DNA from 2 places in the Paenibacillus sp. sgz302115 genome. Region 1 is predicted to be linked to the other one. Evidence: predicted binding sites of a transcription regulator. Region 1 holds the regulator's gene; the other holds the start of a gene.
What was found. Region 1 encodes NrdR, which represses ribonucleotide reductase genes. Its sites were predicted from a motif close to AACACNATATATNGTGTT; they were not measured.
Positions count from the first base shown of each region.

Region 2: the regulator NrdR is predicted to act here: its motif matches at 1,936-1,953, upstream of AC0LWN_RS06895 (adenosylcobalamin-dependent ribonucleoside-diphosphate reductase).

Region 1 is NZ_JBVYOK010000002.1:2,909-12,348, reverse strand. Features, by position in the region: gene AC0LWN_RS05575 (MDR family MFS transporter) at 1-266, shown strand, start outside; gene AC0LWN_RS05570 (transcriptional regulator) at 529-1,179, shown strand; tRNA gene AC0LWN_RS05565 (tRNA-Lys) at 1,654-1,726, opposite strand; tRNA gene AC0LWN_RS05560 (tRNA-Ala) at 1,738-1,813, opposite strand; gene nrdR (transcriptional regulator NrdR) at 2,094-2,570, opposite strand; gene AC0LWN_RS05550 (alpha/beta-type small acid-soluble spore protein) at 2,700-2,915, shown strand; gene AC0LWN_RS05545 (lytic transglycosylase domain-containing protein) at 3,003-3,566, opposite strand; gene coaE (dephospho-CoA kinase) at 3,563-4,159, opposite strand; gene AC0LWN_RS05535 (manganese efflux pump) at 4,169-4,921, opposite strand; gene mutM (DNA-formamidopyrimidine glycosylase) at 5,088-5,930, opposite strand; gene polA (DNA polymerase I) at 5,982-8,651, opposite strand; gene phoU (phosphate signaling complex protein PhoU) at 8,829-9,440, opposite strand, start outside.
Region 2 is NZ_JBVYOK010000002.1:291,706-301,145, reverse strand. Features, by position in the region: gene AC0LWN_RS06895 (adenosylcobalamin-dependent ribonucleoside-diphosphate reductase) at 1-1,798, opposite strand, end outside; gene AC0LWN_RS06890 (DEAD/DEAH box helicase) at 2,170-3,915, shown strand; gene AC0LWN_RS06885 (YqhG family protein) at 3,912-4,892, shown strand; gene AC0LWN_RS06880 (hypothetical protein) at 5,031-6,110, shown strand; gene AC0LWN_RS06875 (YqzE family protein) at 6,197-6,385, opposite strand; gene AC0LWN_RS06870 (N-acetylmuramoyl-L-alanine amidase) at 6,674-7,378, shown strand; gene AC0LWN_RS06865 (divergent polysaccharide deacetylase family protein) at 7,365-8,261, opposite strand; gene AC0LWN_RS06860 (glycerol dehydrogenase) at 8,360-9,440, opposite strand, start outside.

The DNA.
Region 1 (9,440 bases):
CCGCCTCCTATCAAGGCTTGAGCCCCGAGCAGATCAGCCATTCCAGCAGCGCTACTCGAATCATTCAGCAGGTGGGCGGCGCATTCGGCGCGTCTGTCTTGGCCGTCATCCTGGAGAATCAATTGGTTGCCCCGCTGACCGCCGCAACCACCGCCCAGGCGTACGACCACACCTTCCTCTGGTCGCTCGGCTTCACGTTGGTCGGATTGGTACCAGCAGCCCTGCTGCCGACCGTAAAACGGACCACTGCAAGCCGGGCCGGTTGATACAAGCCAGCTTGGGTATATATTGTTAAAACAACGAAAAACTCAGTCCTTCACTTATTCGAGGGACTGAGTTTTTTGCTGGCTACGGTAGAAATTGAATTCACTTTTTAGTTCGCGATATAATAAGAAACATAAGTCGTGAAGCACACGCCGCTTTCCTACAATGCCCGCCTGAAGTTTATTTACAGGTGGAGTTGTAAGGAAGCGGCTTTTTTGCGGAAAAAATTAACGTTCGCTCGAGCGTTCAAGGAGGAATATGAGTATGCCACGATTTGAGCAGCAATATGAGGAATGGCTACAGAGCAATCTGGAGAACGAGAGTAACCATAGACGAAAAGAGCTGCTTGGCAAAGGATTAGGCCATGGGACAACGGAATTTCTCCGCACAGTCTGGTTCCCGGCAATCGGGAATTTGGATCATCTGTTTCCGGAATGGGAGGTTCGGGATTTCAATAATGGCTACCGCTACCTAGATTTGGCTTATATGCCAGGAGGAGTGAAAGGAGGAATCGAGATTCAAGGCTATGGACCACATGCCCGGGATCTGGACGTCAGGAGATTTAAGGATTTATGCCGCCGGCATTGCTTGCTGGCCCTGGATGGTTGGACCTTTCTCCCCATTGCTTATCCTTCTATTGTAGAAGAACCAAAGCAATGTCAGCAGCTCGTGTTATCTTTTATAGGTAAATTCATCGCAACAGATGTTTCTTCAACTTTAACCTGGCTGGAAGCGGAGACCCTGCGTTTCGCAAGGCGTCTGCTCAGAACGTTCACCCCCTTGGAACTAGCGCAACACCTCAAAGTAACCGATCGGCATGCCAGACGAATTCTACATCAGTTAGTCGAACAGCAGTTACTGGATGTGGCAGGCGGAGGGCCGCAACGTTATCGTACATACCAGTTGAGACTGTAATACATGTTCAAGAGCCTAGAATATAGTAGGGTTTGAACATTAGGATTTCTCGTGCCGTGGTATTTTTGGAGGAGTTGGGTAAGTTGTAATGGACCGAGGAGCCCTTATTGTCAGAAAAAACAGTGCTTAACCGGGTTAACGGACTCAGATGCAGTTATATACTTTCATTCAACTAAAATAATGCTGATGGCGAGACAATAAGCGCGATATGGTCCGTTAGCCCAGCGAAAAGCTCCAAATGGAGAAAATAAGGGCTGTACGGTCCGCATGAGATTGAGTGGAGAGCAAAGTAGTGGGCGGTTGGCCTGGCGTTTCGGCCTCAGTAGTTGGTGATTAACATCTGTTCGTTTGCCGTCGGTATTTCTTTGTTTTATTTGGTTAGGGTTGAGTCATTCGGACTTGTAGGTACTTCTCCCGTCCTCAAAGGCTCCGCAAACAGCAAAAAAGCGGCATCGCTGCCGCTTTTTGTTGTGATGGACTCTCAGGGACTCGAACCCTGGACCAATTGATTAAGAGTCAACTGCTCTACCAACTGAGCTAAGAGTCCATATGATGTTTTGGTGGAGCCAAGGGGGATCGAACCCCTGACCTCATCGCTGCCAGCGATGCGCTCTCCCAGCTGAGCTATGGCCCCATAGTGCGCTTAACAACTACACTATGTAAGTAAAACTGATTTATGCTGTAAACCGTATCGCTTTCGTCATTTATTTATTTCGTAGGCGACTTTTATATAGTATAAAATTTCGCGCCACATGTCAACACTTTTGTAAAAAAAGTTTACTCCCCGGAAAGGGTCTCAGCATCGCCATATAGGTTTCGTTGTGCGCGTCCGCTCAAATTGGCCTAATTGACGGCTGAGTCCCGGTTGCATTTCCGTAAGCAGCGCTCTAAGCATCACCGCAGTACGGAAAGGCTTACAATCCCTCCAGCTCCCCGTCGTTTTTGGACAGCAGACTCTTCAGTTCCTTCATGAACATGTTGATGTCCTTAAACTGACGATAGACGGAGGCAAAGCGGACGTAAGCAACTTCATCTACAGGATAGAGCTGCTCCATAACAAGCTCGCCGATCTGGCGGCTCTCCACTTCGGCTAGAGCGATGCCGCGCAGTGATTTCTCTGCCTCAGAAACAATGGACTCCAGGCGTTCGACGGAAACGGGGCGCTTCTCGCAGGCGCGGATCAGACCGCGGAGGATTTTGTCGCGGCTGAATTCCTCGCGGCTGCCGTCTTTTTTGATCACAATCAGCGGCGTTTCTTCAATCATCTCAAAGGTGGTAAAGCGCCGGCTGCACTGCTCGCATTCACGCCTGCGGCGGATTGACTTATTCTCGTTGGCCGGACGCGAGTCAAGCACTTTGGTATTGGTGTGATCACAGTAAGGACATTTCATAAGCTTATCACTTCCTTTTGTTATATTGAGACCATTTTCTGATTTCCATAAAACACCGTTTATTTGATGTTATGAAGTTGCCCTGTCCGGCACATAATACAGTTACCAACCGATAGGAGGTGAACAGCAATGGCCCAAAGCAGCTCCAATAACCTGGTAGCTCCAAATGCACGCGGTGCCTTGGATCAACTTAAATACGAAGTTGCCCAAGAGCTCGGTATCACGCTCTCCCCAGATGGATACCAAGGCAATAAAACTTCTTACGAAAACGGTTCAATCGGAGGTTACATCACCAAACGTCTTGTAACCCTGGCTGAACAATCTCTGGCAGGTCAATACAAATAACCTGTCCCTATAAGCTTGCCTAAGAAGTATTAATCGGCTACATGCCGCTTAATACTTCTTTTTAGTAATTCAAGAGCACCCGGCAGCCTAGAACTCGTTATAAATCTCCGTGTACTGCTCGTAATAATAAATTACTCGCTGCACATAATGGCGGGTCTCGCCAAACGGGATGTCCTTCACCGAGGCCTCCGTACCGTCCCATGCTCCCTCATCCAGCCAGCGCTGCACCTTGCCAGGGCCTGCGTTGTAAGCAGCGATGACCGCAGTACGGTTGCCGTCAAACTGACGGGACAGCAAAGACAAATACCACGTCCCCAGCTCAATGTTAGCCGAGGGCTCTTCCTTCAGCCGCTCCATGGACACATCGGGAAGCTTGGCCTTTTCAAGCGCCCATTTGGCGGTATCCGGCATCAACTGCATAAGGCCTATTGCGCCTTTTTTGGACTCGCGGCCGGTTTTGTAATTCGTCTCCACCCGGATAATCGCCGCTACCAGGAATGGGTCAATCTCATAGGTGACGCTGTGCTTGCGGATTTCATTTTTATAATAGATGGGATAAAACCAGGACATCCAGTTTGTACTCAGGAACAGGATGGCCGTAAAACCTATAAACAGCAGGAGCAGCACTCTTTTTTTACGCAGCCACTTCATGATAACCCCAGCCTGTCCCACAATGCGGCAACCTGCTGCCCTGTATGGGCCGGATCAAGGCTGTTGTCGATGACATAGGTAGCCATGCTGCGCTTCAGCTCAATATCCATCTGAGCCTTCAGCCTGCCTTCAGCTTGCGCTAGCGTTAGCTGGTTGCGTTCCATCAGGCGGGCGAGCTGCATCTCGCGGGGAATGTAGACTACCGCAATCTCCTGAAACAGGTTATCCAGGTGCGATTCATACAGCAGCGGGATATCAACGATAATTAACTTCTGTGCGTCTTCCTGCTCTAAGCTATACATACGGTTCTTGATTTCGCGGCGGATCGCCGGATGCGTCAGATCGTTCAGCTTCTGCCGGGCTTCAGGGTCATGGAAGACCCTCTCTCCAAGCCTGGCCCGGTTGAGCGTACCATCAGGCAGCAGGATTTCTTCCCCAAACTGCTGCACTACAGCGGCCAGCACCGGTGACCCTGGAAGCATAATCTCTCTGGCGATTACATCGGCATCCACCAGCCGCGCTCCCTTATCCACAAACATTGCGGATACGGTGCTTTTTCCGGAGGCAATGCCTCCGGTTAAGCCCATTATCATGTACTCACCTCATAATAGCTTCATTATTCCCATTGCAATTAATAATAACGCAGGCAGTGCCGCAGCATGCTTCATCCAGAAGCTTCCTGACAGCTTCAGCCCTGTCTTCATCCCAAGCACCAGAAAGGTCCCGCTGAAAAGGGCAATCGTCAGAGAGGTGGAGATTGGACTGAAGCCCAGCAGAGCCGCTCCCAGACCTGCACCGAACGCATCCAGCGACAATGCGATTCCGAGCACCATAGCTTCCGTGGAGGAAATGCTGCCGGAAGCGTCCATATCGGCGGAAGACGGAGTACGGAGAATTTGAATCACCACGCCCAGATGCCTCAGCTCCAGCGAGAAAACCGCCGCTTTACGCGGCTCACGCTCTGCTTCGTCCGAAGCAGTATGAACCGAAGTTTCCAAGCCGGAAGCCGCTGTCGTAAGCCTCGCCGTCTCATCTCCCTGCCCAGACTCCTGCCCGGCAGCAGCATCACCTTGCTCCTTCTCCCTCTGCATCAGCATCTGGAACAAAGACCAGCAGCCCATCAAGACTAGAATAACCGCTCCAATACTGGATGCGGCATTAGGAGACACAACCTTGGCCAGCAGTACACCGACCTGCATAGAGACACAAATAACTATCCCCGAGCAAAGCGAGATAATCAGGACAGAGAGCAGCGGTATTTTCATTTTACGCAGCCCATATGTAATGCCAACACCAAAACCGTCCAAACTCAAGGCAAATGCCAACAGCAGCAGTGAAAAAAATGGGCTCACCACCCGTAATCCCTCCCGTGAAGAACCGGCAGCCCGGCGGACTTCTCCGCAGCAGGCTCCGTTCGAGCTTATCGCATTCTTCACACAGTATATGGGCGGGACGGGCAGTGAGTGCCTGCCTTTTACAGCAGCATGGACAACTCCAGCATAAGCTTGATCTATATAGCGCTTACTTTACTTTTGCAGCGGATGGCTGGCAGCTTGGACAATAATGCGTGCCTCTGCCGCCTACGACACTCTTCTCAATCAGTGTGCCGCAGGTTGTGCAGGGCTGGTCCTTACGTCCGTATATCAGCAGTTGATGCTGGTAGCTTCCGCTCTCCCCTTGGCCGTTGACGTACGATTTCACCGAGGAACCGCCGGCATTGACCGCCTCCGTCAAAGTCGCCACAATAGAGTGGTGCAGCTTATCCAATTGACTGTCAGTGAGCGTTTTGGCTCCTGTCTCCGGATGAATGCCGGCACGGTGCAGCGCCTCATCTACATAAATATTGCCGATGCCGACCACATATTCCTGGTTCAGCAGCAGCGGTTTGATTTTGGTGCTTTTGCCTGCGACAATCTCCTTGAACCGTTCCGGTGTAAACGAAGGCGCAAGCGGCTCCTCACCAAGCTTCTTCAGCGGAGGAAGCAGCAGGTCCTCACCCGGCTGGAACAAATGCATGGTGCCAAACTGGCGCACATCCGTGTAACGCAGCTCTGTGCCGTCGGTAAAATGAAAAATAACATGCGTATGCTTGTCCAGCGGCTCATTTCCCTGATAAAGACCGTAGCGGCCCTCCATCCGCAAATGGGATACCATCACCAGACCATCCAGCACGAAACGCAAAAACTTCCCTCTTCGCTCAACGTTAACCACGGTATGGCCTGCCAGCATATGGGCAAAAGCCTGAATATCGTCCGGGCGCTGAATAATCCGCGGCAGCCGGACGGTGACGTTCTGTATCTGCTTGCCTGTAACTAAGGCATTAAGTGTTCTTTTGACTGTTTCTACTTCCGGCAATTCCGGCATCTTGACTCACCTCTACTCCATTATACCGGATATGCACTCCCTGCGGGGAGCCTATTTCGCTTCATACCAGTTACTTCCAAAACTTACCTCTGCCTTCAGCGGCACAGACAGCTTCAGCGCCCCCTCCATAACCTCAGGCAGCAGCTTCTTCATCAGCTCCAGCTCGTCCTCCGGCACCTCGAACACCAGCTCATCGTGCACCTGCAGCAGCATGCGGCTCTTAAGTCCGCGTTCGTAAAGCGCCTTGTCCATCTGAACCATAGCCAGCTTGATGATATCCGCCGCCGTTCCCTGAATCGGGGTATTCATCGCTGTACGCTCGGCAAAAGATCGCAGATTAAAGTTCTTCGCATTAATCTCCGGCAGGTAGCGGCGGCGTTCCAGCAGCGTGGTTACATAACCCTGCTTGCGTGCTTCCACCACGATATCATCCATGTAGCGGCGCACACCCTTGAATACATCGAAATACTGTTCGATAAAATGGGCCGCTTCCTTACGGGAAATATTCAGATTCTGCGAAAGGCCGTAGTCGCTGATGCCATACACTATGCCGAAGTTAACCGCTTTGGCGGAGCGGCGCATGTTGCTGTCCACCTGGTCGGCGGCAACACCAAACACATCCATCGCCGTCTTCGTATGAATATCCATATCATGTACAAAAGCTTCCTTCAGACGCTCGTCATCGGAGATATGCGCCAGCACCCGCAGCTCAATCTGCGAGTAATCCGCCGCCAGAATCGACCATCCCGGCTCAGAGGGCACAAATACCTTACGGATCTTGCGGCCTTCCTCCAGCCGGATCGGAATGTTCTGCAGATTCGGAAACTGGCTGCTCAGCCGTCCGGTTGCTGCAATCGTCTGGCGGTAAAAGGTATGCACCTTGCCGGTCTCCGCAGAAATTTCCTTCAGCAGCCCTTCCACGTAGGTCGATTGAAGCTTCGCAATCGTGCGGTATTGCAGAATCAGCCTTACGGCATCATGGTAAGGAGCCAGCTTCTCCAGCACCTCGGCGTCCGTGGAGTATCCTGTCTTAGTTTTCTTGACTACAGGCAGACCCAGCTTCACAAACAGGATGTCTCCAAGCTGCTTCGGCGAATTGAGGTTGAACTCGGTGCCGCAAACTGAATAAATATCCGACACCAGCGTGGAAATCTGCACTTCAAATTCCTTGCCGAGATCAATGAGATCCTCTCTATTAACGGCAATCCCCTGCTTCTCCATATCGGCCAGGATGCGCGACAGCGGCATTTCCAGATCGACGAACAGGCCGGTCATCGCCGTATCGTTCAATTCCTGCTGCTGTTTCTGTACGATGCCGAGTACGGTGGCGCTTTTGCGGGCGACATGCTCACCCAGAATGTCAAGCTCCGGTATTTTATATTTCGCGCCTTTGCCGAACACCTCTTCATCCGGAGACAAACGGGGCAGTCCGTATTTGGCGGTAAGATCATTCAAATTCTGATTGGCTTCCGTCGGGTCGAGCAGATAGGCGGCGAGCTGCACATCATTGGCGGCTCCCGCAAAAGCGATTCCTTGCCAGTGCAAGGCCAGATCTGCGCGGTGCAGATCATAGCCGCTCTTCGGCGCCTTGTCGTCCCCGAGCCAATCCCGCAGCTTCGCCGCAGCAGGACTCTTAAGCAGCTCAAACGGTACAAAATAGTGCCGCTCCGGCGAAGAAAGGCCGATGCCGATCACTTCCGCACGATGCGGATTCTCGCCGCTCGACTCCACATGCAATGCAGAAATGCCAGGCAGCGCGGCAATGAGGTCCTCAAGCTCCGCTTCACCGACGATGGTAATATCCAGCGCCGCAGCCTCCTGGGCGCCTTCTCCACCTTCCCCGTCCGCCGCAGGCGCATAGGCGCTCAACGACAGACGCTCCAGCAGGGACTTGAACTCCAGCTTGGCGAGTGCAGGTCCGGCGGTGTCACTCTTAATTCCGGTGAACACCATATCCTCCCAGGAGTGCTCCAACGGAACCTCTCTGTAGATTGTCGCCAGTTTCTTGCTCATAACGGCGCTGTCAGCATGCTCCTCCAGCTTCTCCTTCATCTTGCCCTTCAGCTCGTCCGTTCCGGCAAGCACGCCTTCCACCGACCCGAACTGGTGCAGCAGCTTCAGCGCCGTCTTCTCGCCAACGCCCGGAACGCCGGGGATATTATCGCTGGCATCGCCCATCAGGCCTTTCAGGTCAATAATCTGCGCAGGTGTCAGATCATATTTGTCACGGATCTGCTGAGGACCGAACATTTCGACTTCGGTAACACCTTTGCGCACCAAAGCCACGGTTGTATGCTCAGAGGCCAGCTGCAGCATGTCCTTGTCCCCGGACACAATCATAACCTGGCGACCTGCTTCGTCGGCCTCGCGGGAGATGCTGCCGATAATATCATCGGCTTCATAGCCGTTGATCTCGAATTGCGGCACGCCGAGATTCTGCAGCAGCTCCTTCAGCATCGGGAACTGCTCGGAGAGCTCGGGTGGTGTCTTTTGCCGGCCTCCCTTATAGTCTTCATAGCCCTCATGCCGGAAGGTAATCTTGCCCGCATCAAAAGCGACGATCATATGGCTTGGCTTATGCTCCTCAATCAAGCGCAGCAGCATCGTCGTAAATCCGTATACCGCATTTGTCTGCTGTCCTGCAGTGTTCGTCAGCGGCGGCATTGCAAAAAATGCGCGGTAAATAATGTTATTGCCATCTATAAGAATCAACTTGTCCACTTCAGCACCTCGCCTTATCTCGCATACTACTTACATTTTAACATATGCCCTGCGCAAGCAAAAACGGCTTCGCCGGAATTTATAAGGATAATGCAATGAACTGCATAAAAAAGCAAGCCTTCAGTTAAGAAAGCTTGCTGTTTGCATATGCGGAGAATCCGCTCAGCCTGCCGGCTGTTATTGATTCAAGTCCGGACGTTTGCCGGTCACAAGATAAACTACACTCTCGCCAATGTTGGTGGCATGATCGGCAATCCGCTCAATATAACGGCCAACCAGCGTCAGCAGCATCGCCTGATTCAAAGAATCCGGCTTCTCAACCATGTAGGCGTACAGCTCATTAATCATCGCACTGTAGAGCTGATCGACATGATCGTCGTCCTGAGCCATTTTGTAAGCCAGATCCGTATTCTCATCCAGATAGGACTGGATCGCTTCCGTTGTCATTCCTGTTACAATTTCAGCCATACGCGGAATATCCACCAGCGGCTTGATTAACTGCTGGCCCTGAATACGCATAGTTACCTTTGCCACATCCAGCGCCAGATCGCCCATACGCTCAAGGTCGCTTGATATTTTGAAGGCAACAATAATACGGCGCAGGTCCTTCGCTACCGGCTGCTGGGTAATGATGAGCCGTGAACCGATTTCCATGATTCTGTCTTCCATGGCGTTCAGCCGTAAATCTGCTTTTACAATTTCCTGTGCGCGGGCAGTATCCATAGTCTGCAGAGCCAGCACCGCACCCTCCAGCGCATCGGTTACATGCTCTGCCATCTGCTGCAGCAA
Region 2 (9,440 bases), 290 kb from region 1:
TCTTGGAAATTGAGCTGTCCACCCAGCGCTGGATCGCAGCCTGCACACGGATATGATCCTTGGCGGACAGGTCCATCGAGGTGACGAAATATTCGGGAAGTTCTTGACCCGGATGGGCCTCCAGCCATTCCTGGGCAATCGGCACGAACTGCTCATCGTAGCCGAGACGGCTCTGACGGAAGTATTTGAAGGCAAAATAAGGCTCGATGCCGGTCGATGTGCCGACCATTGTACCCGTGCTGCCTGTAGGCGCCTGGGTAATAACGGTAACATTGCGCATGCCGTGCTTGCGGATGGATTCGCCCACCTCAGGGTAGGTATCGGCGATATTTTTCATGAATCCGCTCAGCAGGTATTTCTCGGTGTCAAACGCCTGGAAGGAGCCTTTCTCCCCGGCAATTTCAGAGGAGGCCAGATACGCTTCGCGGGCCATGAAGCCGTATAGCTTGTCCAGGAACTCCAGTGATTCCGGGCTGCCATAACGGATGTTCAGCTTGATCATCAGCTCAGCCAGGCCCATTGTACCCAGACCTACGCGGCGCTCCTTGCGCTGATTGGCTTCATTTTCCGGGAAGTGGTAAGGCGTCTTGTCGATAACATTGTCCAGGAACCGCACAGAATAACGGGTGGTTGTGGCAAGATCGGCCCAATCCACATCATGATTCTTCGCATCGTAGAATTTGGAGAGGTTGATGGCGGACAGATTGCATACGCCCCAGCCCGGCAGACCCTGCTCACCGCATGGATTCGTGCAGATGATTGGATTGAAGTACCAGCTATTGGACATTTGATTGTAGTATTCCATGAACACTACGCCCGGTTCAGCCGATTTCCAGGCCGATTCAATGATCGTGTGCCAGACATCGCGGGCTTTGACTGTGCGGTACGGAATAACTGCGCGGCCAGCCGCCTTCCATTTATCCAGGTCTCCGTCCCATACTGTATCGTAATCAGGGTCCGTAGTATCCGGGAATACCAGCTCCCAGTCCAGATCCTCCTTAACAGCCTTCATAAAAGAATTGCTTACGCAAACCGACAGGTTGGCATTCGTTACCTGACCCATCGTCTGCTTCACGGTGATGAAATCGACGACATCAGGATGCCAGTCGTTAATCATCAGCATCAGCGCGCCACGGCGGCTTCCACCCTGCTCAATCAGTCCGGTTGTGTAGCTGAACAGTCCGCCCCAGGATACAGAACCGCTGGACGAGCCGTTGACGCCTCTGACGATGGCACGGCGCGGACGCAGCGAGGACAGGTTGATCCCGACACCGCCGCCGCGGGCCATGATCTCGGTCATTTCCGAGAGGGTCTGCATGATGCCGCCCCGGCTGTCTTTTGGCGAAGGCACAACATAGCAGTTGAACAGGGTCAGCTCTTCACTCGCCCCGGCGCCTGCGGCGATCCGTCCGCCCGGAACGAGCTTCCAGTCATCGAGAATCGAACGGAATTTGCTTGTCCATTCTTCCTGAAGCTCAGGTGTTTTCTCTACCGAAGCCATAGCGGAAGCGAGACGGTCCCACATTTCCTCCGGCGTCTTCTCTATGTTAAGCGTAAGCTTTTCTACATCCGATTCTACAAGCTCCCCGCTGCGTGTCTTCACCGTAACCGTACGTCCGCTGCGCGCAACGATCTCCCCTACTTCCTTGGTAGGAAACTTAGGATCGTCCTTCGTCAGCACAAGCACCACATCGCCAACCTTCGCATTGTTGCTGTCGGCATCCTTCCAGGCGTAGCGGTCCAAGAATATTTTCTCGCTCAATCCTTCAAGACGCTGTTTGCGTTCCTCTGTACTCAATAGAAAAACCTCCCGGTATTGTGATATGTAATTCCTTTTCAAGAAATACAGGCTGGCTGCCTTGTACGCTTGAAGTATTCAATGTCAATAAAAAACAACCGGAAAATGCCCGGTATAATCAAAGTTTTCAAGCATTTGTAACAATATATTGTGTCAGTCAGCTTTTCAACTATACCACATATTGTGTGGAAGGTCTTTTTCGAAAAATGCTGCATCTCGGCGAAATATCGGCAAAAGATGGCACATTTACTCCCTCTTGCTCGTTATTTTACAGCATGAGGCCGAAAATAGCAGGTTATGAATTCTCTCTTTTACGAGCATACTACTCCTACGTATTTCGATATGAAACAAGCGCCGGAGGAGACTGCTACATGACGCAATTATTCCGCAATTCCTTGCCGCAGGAAGGCATCCCTACTGCCCCGCTGCTGCCTGTTCCTCTGTCTTTTGAACGAAACTGGCTGCATGATTTAGAGTCAAGGCTGGACAAGGGCGGACCTTGGGGAGACTGGCGTTTATCCCGGCTGGCCGTTCAAGGCGAAACCTCGGCTCTGGTCACCAGCTTTGATGAGCTGCAGTGCATGAAGCATCTGTCCGGGTTATCCCCGCTCCCCCACCAGCTTGATACCGCCCGTAAGGTACTGTTTCAAATGTCAGGCCGCGCCATTCTTGCCGACGAGGTCGGACTTGGCAAAACCATCGAAGCCGGGCTGGTGCTCAAGGAATATCTGGTGCGCGGGCTTGTGACCAAGGTGCTGATTCTCGTTCCCGCCTCCCTTGTGCTGCAATGGGTGCGGGAGCTGAATACCAAATTCGGCATTTCCGCCGTTGCACAAAAAAAAGCGTATTCCTGGGACAACGACATTGTGGTCGCCTCCATGGATACCGCCAAACGTGATCCGCACAAGGAAACTCTGCTAAGCCAAGAGTATGACATGCTGATTATCGACGAGGCCCATAAGCTTAAGAACAAGAAATCGACCAACTACCAATTCGTTCAGCAGCTCCGCAAAAAATACTGCCTGCTGCTCACCGCTACTCCCGTGCAGAACGACCTTGGCGAGCTGTTCAATCTGATCACGCTGCTGAAGCCGGGCCAGCTCGGGAATCAGGGGGATTTTGCCGCCAATTTCGTGGTTGACAAACGCCAGCCGAAGAACGAGGTCCAGCTCCGGGATGAGCTATCCAAGGTTATGATCCGCAACCGGCGCGGCGAAGGTCCGGTCAGCTTCACGAAGCGCAAAGTGCGCAATATTCCGCTCACGCTCTCACCCGAGGAGAAAGTATTATATGACGGCGTTACCGCCTTTGTCAAAGACCAATATGAGGAAGCGGGCGGCAATCTCAGCAGCATGCTCTCCCTGGTTACGCTTCAGCGCGAGGTCTGCAGCAGCCGGGATGCCGTATTTGTGACCCTGGTCAATCTCATTAAGAAGCTTCCCGATGACTCTCCGAAGCGTGACAAGATGATGGGACTGCTGCAGAGCATCCGCACGGTCAAGACAAATACCAAAGCGGCGAAAACGATGGAGCTGATCCGTGAAATGAACGAAAAGGTGATCGTTTTTACCGAATACCGGGCCACTCAGGAATACCTGCTGCAGTATTTCCGTGAGCACGGATTGCAGTCCGTCACCTATTCCGGCGGGATGAACCGGGGGAAAAAGGACTGGATGATGGACCTTTTCCGGGGACGCGCCCAGGTGATGATTGCCACCGAAGCGGGCGGCGAGGGCATTAATCTGCAGTTCTGCCACCATATGATCAATTTCGATCTGCCCTGGAACCCGATGCGGGTCGAGCAGCGGATTGGCCGGGTGCACCGTCTGGGCCAGGAGAACGATGTGGTGATCTACAACCTCTCGACGGAAGGCACGATTGAAGAGCATATCCTCCACCTGCTGCATGAGAAGATCAACATGTTCGAGATGGTCATCGGCGGGCTGGATGTGATTCTGGAGCGTTTTGAGAAGAAGGAATCCCTGGAGAAAAGCCTGTACAAAATCATGCTCGAAGCCCGAAGTGACGAGGAGCTGCGCAGCGGGCTGGACCACATCGGCGAATCGCTCAGCGAGCTGACCCACAGCATTCAGCAGGAAGGCGGGGCTGTGCAATGAGCCTATCTGTGCAGGAGATACGCAAGCAGGTCATGGATTATCTGGAGGCGACGGAATGCTCAATCATCGAGGCGTCGCCGCTGCATGTGACGGTGAAGCTCTCGCCGGGCGCTGACCGGATGCTCACCGAACGGCCCTATTATTGGGGGTTCGTGGAGCGTACAGGCGTAGAGCCTGAGACGCTGTCGTTCACGTTCGTCTTCGAGCCGGAGAAGTACGACAGCCTGGCCGCCGGCGGTGTGCCTGGCGGCAGTGTGACTGGCGGCGCGCCGCCAGCAGGCGCGGCTTCGCCAGGGGGCGCGGCTGATCCGCAGGACAGCATCCTCGCCCGTTACTTCGGGAACGTTCCGGCGCTGCCGCGGATCGGTCCGGGCATGATCAGGCGCGAGGATGTCATTTACGGCAGCAAGCGGCTGCGGCAAATCTGGGCTGCGGCCCGGGAGGAGGGCAAATGCCTGCAGCTCTTCGAGGACCCGGGACGCAGGCAGCGGCTGACCTTGTTCTCGGCAGCCTACGAGCCGTGGCTCGGCGTCTGCTACAAGGTGGAGATGACCTGCGATCTGAAGCGTGAGGAGCTGCATTATATCGGTGTCTCACTCACCACCGGGCTGATTGTCCCTGACTTTGAAGCCAGGCTGGCCTCACGGGAGTTGACGCCCCGCCTGCCCGAGAATGTTCACATTCAGCCATCGGAGCTGACTGTTGCTGCCGGAGCAGAGAGGCTGGAGGGCTATCTGACCTCGAAGCTGGCGCTAATGGACTACACCTGGGCCGAGGAAGCCCGCGAACGGCTGGAGCTGGAGCTGGGGATTGTGGACATTTACTACGCGGAGCTGCTCAAGGAGCAGGATGAGGAGAAACGGCTGGCTATAGAGGAGCAGTACAACCGCCGCCGCAAAGAGACAACCTGGCAGTATGAGCCGCAGATTGCAGTTTCTGCCGTAACCTACGGCCTGTTCCATCTGCGGAGCACATAAGATGCGACCCTGCTCGCTAAAAGCAGGCAAAAAAACAGTGAATTTCCCGCACCGCGGCGGACAGCAAGCAACAGCCTTTTCAGGGCTTGTCCTCTACAATAAGCATCAGTACTATTATTAAGAAAGGTGAGCGATCACATGAAGATAAAAGCAAGGCAGAAGGACGTTTTCGGACGGCGTGTGCGGCTCGTCCTCTGTCTGTGTCTTGGACTGGTCGGATTCTCGGCTGTCTCAGCTTTCCCTCCGGCGCTGGCCGCTACCGGAAGCAAGGTTACGGTCACCCAGGCGGTATCCAAGGATCATTTGCCCCTTCTCACACTGAAGTCCGTTCCTTCACCTGAATCCCTGCAGGACTTTACCCGCCGCACCATCCGCAAGCTCTCGGCCGATGCTCCTTTTACAGCCTGGGCGGATGCCGGAACCGAATATTTCCCCTTGGGTCCGGGAACACATGGCTGGCTGGTTAATGTGGTAAACGGGGAACAGCGGATTGGGTATCTCGTCATCTCCGCTACGGAACAGGGCGGTTATATGCTCAGCGAATACGGGGCCGGAAGCTACGGTCTCCCTTACAGTCTGCAAGATCTGCGCCAGTTTCTGGTGCAGCAGGAACTTATCCCATCAGCTTATTCTGGAAAGCTTGAATTGACAGCGCTCTACGCACCGCTGCTGCCGCTATGGAAGTTAACAATGGACCAGACAACACTATATATCAACGCTTCAGTATTGCAGGTTATGCCGTGGAGCCCTAGCCAGGCGGAAGCGGTCCTTAAGCAAACGCTTGATGGAGCCTCATCCTTATCCAGCCTGGATACAGGCCGTTCACCTCTTCCGGCTTACCGGAGCGGAGGCCAGGATGATCCGTATGCAGACCTGTTGTGGCTCACAGCACCGTCACTGAAATCCTTGAGCGGAGACAGCATTGCAGCTTTGCTGGCTGCAAGCGGCAGTCTTGCCTTTCAAGCTGCCGGCCGCAATGACACCCTAGGTGCGCCTTTTATGGTAACGGGCTATCAGAGCTGGCAGTTAACCTCATCCGGCAGCAAGGACGAAAGCCGCCGCCCAGCTATCGTGTACGCCCTTTCCGGGCCGGAGGGCAGGCGTTATCTCCCTCTTGCGGCTCTGCTGGAGAATGGGACTTTCCACAAGCTGCCGTCTTCCGGCAGTTCAGCCCCCAGCACAAATGTAGCAAAGACAGACCGTTCCAATCGGCAATAGCTCACCACATATATGCATACATGCAAACAGCCTTCCTGGACTGCCGTGTTAACGGCTCCGGGAAGGCTGTTTGCTGTTTCGTGAAGCTATTTCTTGTTGCTGTGCGTCCGCTGACTGCGCCAGATGGACCAGCTAAGCGGGAGCATGCCGAACCATTTCTCTGCCCACGGCTGCTTCCGGGCCTTCCTGCGTTCCCGGCTGGCCCGCGGGTCCTCCATATAGACAACTACCTTCTCCGTAATATATTTTACCAGTTCATCCCCACCGGAAGCCATCCCTTGTCCCTCCTGTTCCCTCAAATAGAAATCCCCGCAGCTATCCTCTAAGTCTCCACGATTCTAGTGTGCTCCATTGCGCTTTGATCTAAACTATGGATTTGCAATTCGCATAGTATTGCCTGCTCCGGCACATTCTAACAAAGAATTCAATGAAGACAAGCTGCAAGACCATTCATGGACAAGGAGGCCGTTCACTTGAGAACCTTAATCCATTCAAGCAGAAACATCTGTGCCGTCCCTAAAAAGACGGCCGCAGGAGCTGACAGGCCGCTTCGCCGTTTATGGCTGCTCCTGTCTGCCTCCGGGCTGCTGCTGTCTCTGCTGACCGGCACCACTGCGGGTGCACAGACCTCTGCAGAGCCGTCACATCATAGCACAAAGCCGGATCGCCAGCGAATGCTTGGCCATGACCAGCGGATCATTCTTATAGATGCCGGACATGGGGGAATTGACGGCGGAACCTCGCATGGCTCCATTCTGGAGAAGGACATTACGCTTGCCATCTCCCGCCGCTTGTTCCTGCTGCTGCGCAGCGACGGCTTTGACGCCATCCTCAACCGGACCGGCGACTATGCGCCAAGCGACGATAACCGCTGGCTGCGGAGCTCCTCACGTCATATGCGCGACTTGGCCCAACGCAAAGAGCTGGCGGAAACGCTGCCTGCGAATGTAGTGGTCAGCATTCATGTGAATTGGGCCCGTTCACCGGCAAAACACGGACCGCTAGTCCTATACCGCCAGGAAGGGCGCAGCTACCTGCTTGCCCATTCGATTCAGGACCAGCTCAATCAGCTTTACGGTGTAAAGACTGATTCCATGCCGGGCAAGCCCTTTTATCTGCTCAACAAAATAACCGCCACAACAGTTATCGTTGAGGCGGGATTCATCAGCAGTCCGGCTGACCGGGAAAAGCTGTGCAGTCCGAAGGGCCAGGAGGAGATCGCAGAAGCCATTGCGGGCGGCATTGCTGCGTATCTTATGGAAGTGTGACATGGGAGCTCCATTTCCACTGGTTTTTAACCAAATCGGAGATTCCGACAAATTCGACGCTGTTCTTTAGTTCGGCAATGCCGCTGCGGATGCCTGCAGCGGTCTCTTTGCCGTGAATGCCGACATGGCCAATCGTTACACAGTATTTTTGATTCAGTGCTCTTTCCTTCACCAGCCGCATTTGCTTCACAACATGGCTTGCCGTATGAACATCATCCAGGAAAATGTGATTCTCGACCGGAGGCAATCCCATCTCCCGGGCCACTCTTCCGGCAATCGAGCGGTAATTGGTATGACTGTCCACAAAGAACAGCCCCCGCTCCTTGCAAACGGCCAGAATAATGCCCATCACCCGCTCGTCTCCGGTCACCTTGGAGCCCATATGATTGTTGATTCCGATGGCAAATGGAACATTGTCCAGCGCCGCCTCCACCCGCTGGCGGACCTCCGCATCGCTCATTCGGGTCAGGATTGCTCCGGGTCCCAGCCATTCCGGCTTACCCTGGCGCGGCTCCATCGGCAGATGCACCAGCACATCTAGCCCCCGCTCGTGGGCACGCCGCGCATCCTTCTCCGACGTAGGCAGGAATGGCATCACCGCAACGGTAAATTTGACCGGCAGTGCGAACATCTCCTCCGTGCCCCGCATGCCGTTGCCGAAGTCATCGACAATGAGTGCTACCCGGCTGCGGGAGGCAACGCTATCCTCCGGCTGCTCGCGCGTGCCACTGCCCGGAGCCGGCTCTGCTTGCAGCGTCGTCCCGCTGCCATAGGAGCCTTGCGCAGCAATATCTGCGCCAAGTGCGGGCGGCGTTGATAAGCCGAGCGTGGTCATGATGGCGACCACGGCTGCAACAAGTATATTTCTCTTAATAATCTTCAAAGGGAACGCCTCCTTCGTGTTGGTAAGCCATTGTTCTCATTGTTTGGAACACGAAGGATAAATATGTACGGCAGCGACTACGCAATAATTAACAATCGTCAGGCCCCCTGCCGCCCCCGCTTATCTGCGGCAAGTATCGCTTCCAGTACCTGCTGCGGCGAGACAGTAAATGGCATGCACGACATCGGCCCCTCCTCCGCACAGCTTGCCGAAGCAACCTCCGCGAGTTTCTCCTGCGGAATGCCGGACAGGCCCATTTCACTTAAGGTTACCGGCAGTCCTGCCATCCGGCAAAAGTCAACAACCGTATCAATCTCCGCCGCCGGGGCTTGCTCCAGCATGAGCTGCGCCAGCGTGGCGAAAGCGACCTTCTCGCCGTGCAGCACATGGCGGCATTCCTCCAGCAGCGTCAGTCCGTTATGAATCGCATGAGCCGCTGCCAGCCCTCCGCTCTCAAAACCGATGCCGCTGAGATAAATATTGGCTTCGACAATCCGCCCGACAGCATCCGAACCCCGGCCTTCCCGGCAATCCCGCAGCGCCTCTGCGCCGTACTCAAGCAGCGTGTCATGACAAGCCTTGGCAAGGGCGAAGGCGGCGATGGAGCCGCTGCCCCCGGCCTGGGTAAGCGCGCCGGAGCGGCGGCAGGCTCTGGCTTCATAATACGTGGACAAGGCGTCGCCCATCCCGGCAGCCAGCAGTCTTGGCGGAGCCTTGGCAATAATATCGACGTCCGCAATCACGACATCCGGGCTGCGCCGCAAGGGAAGGTACCGGTCTAATCTGCCGTCCTCCGTATACAGCACAGATAAGGCGCTGCATGGCGCATCCGTGGAAGCAACGGTAGGAACGAGAACGACCGGCAGGTCCGCGAAGTGGCTGACGGCTTTGGCCGTATCCAGTGTTTTGCCGCCGCCGATCCCCACAATTACGCCTATGCTGCCCGCTTCGACATCAGCCACAATTTTGCGCACCTGCTCAAGGGAGCATTCTCCTCTGAATTCATGCTGCACAAGCCGGGCGGAATATCGCTCACAGCTCTGCGTAATCTCCTCTCCGTAGAGGGATAAAATAAACGGATCTATAAGGGCATAAGCCCCCTGCGCCCCCATTTGTGAACAATATAATCCAAGCCTCTTAATCTCGCCGCCGCCCTGGATATATTTTGACGGTGAGCTG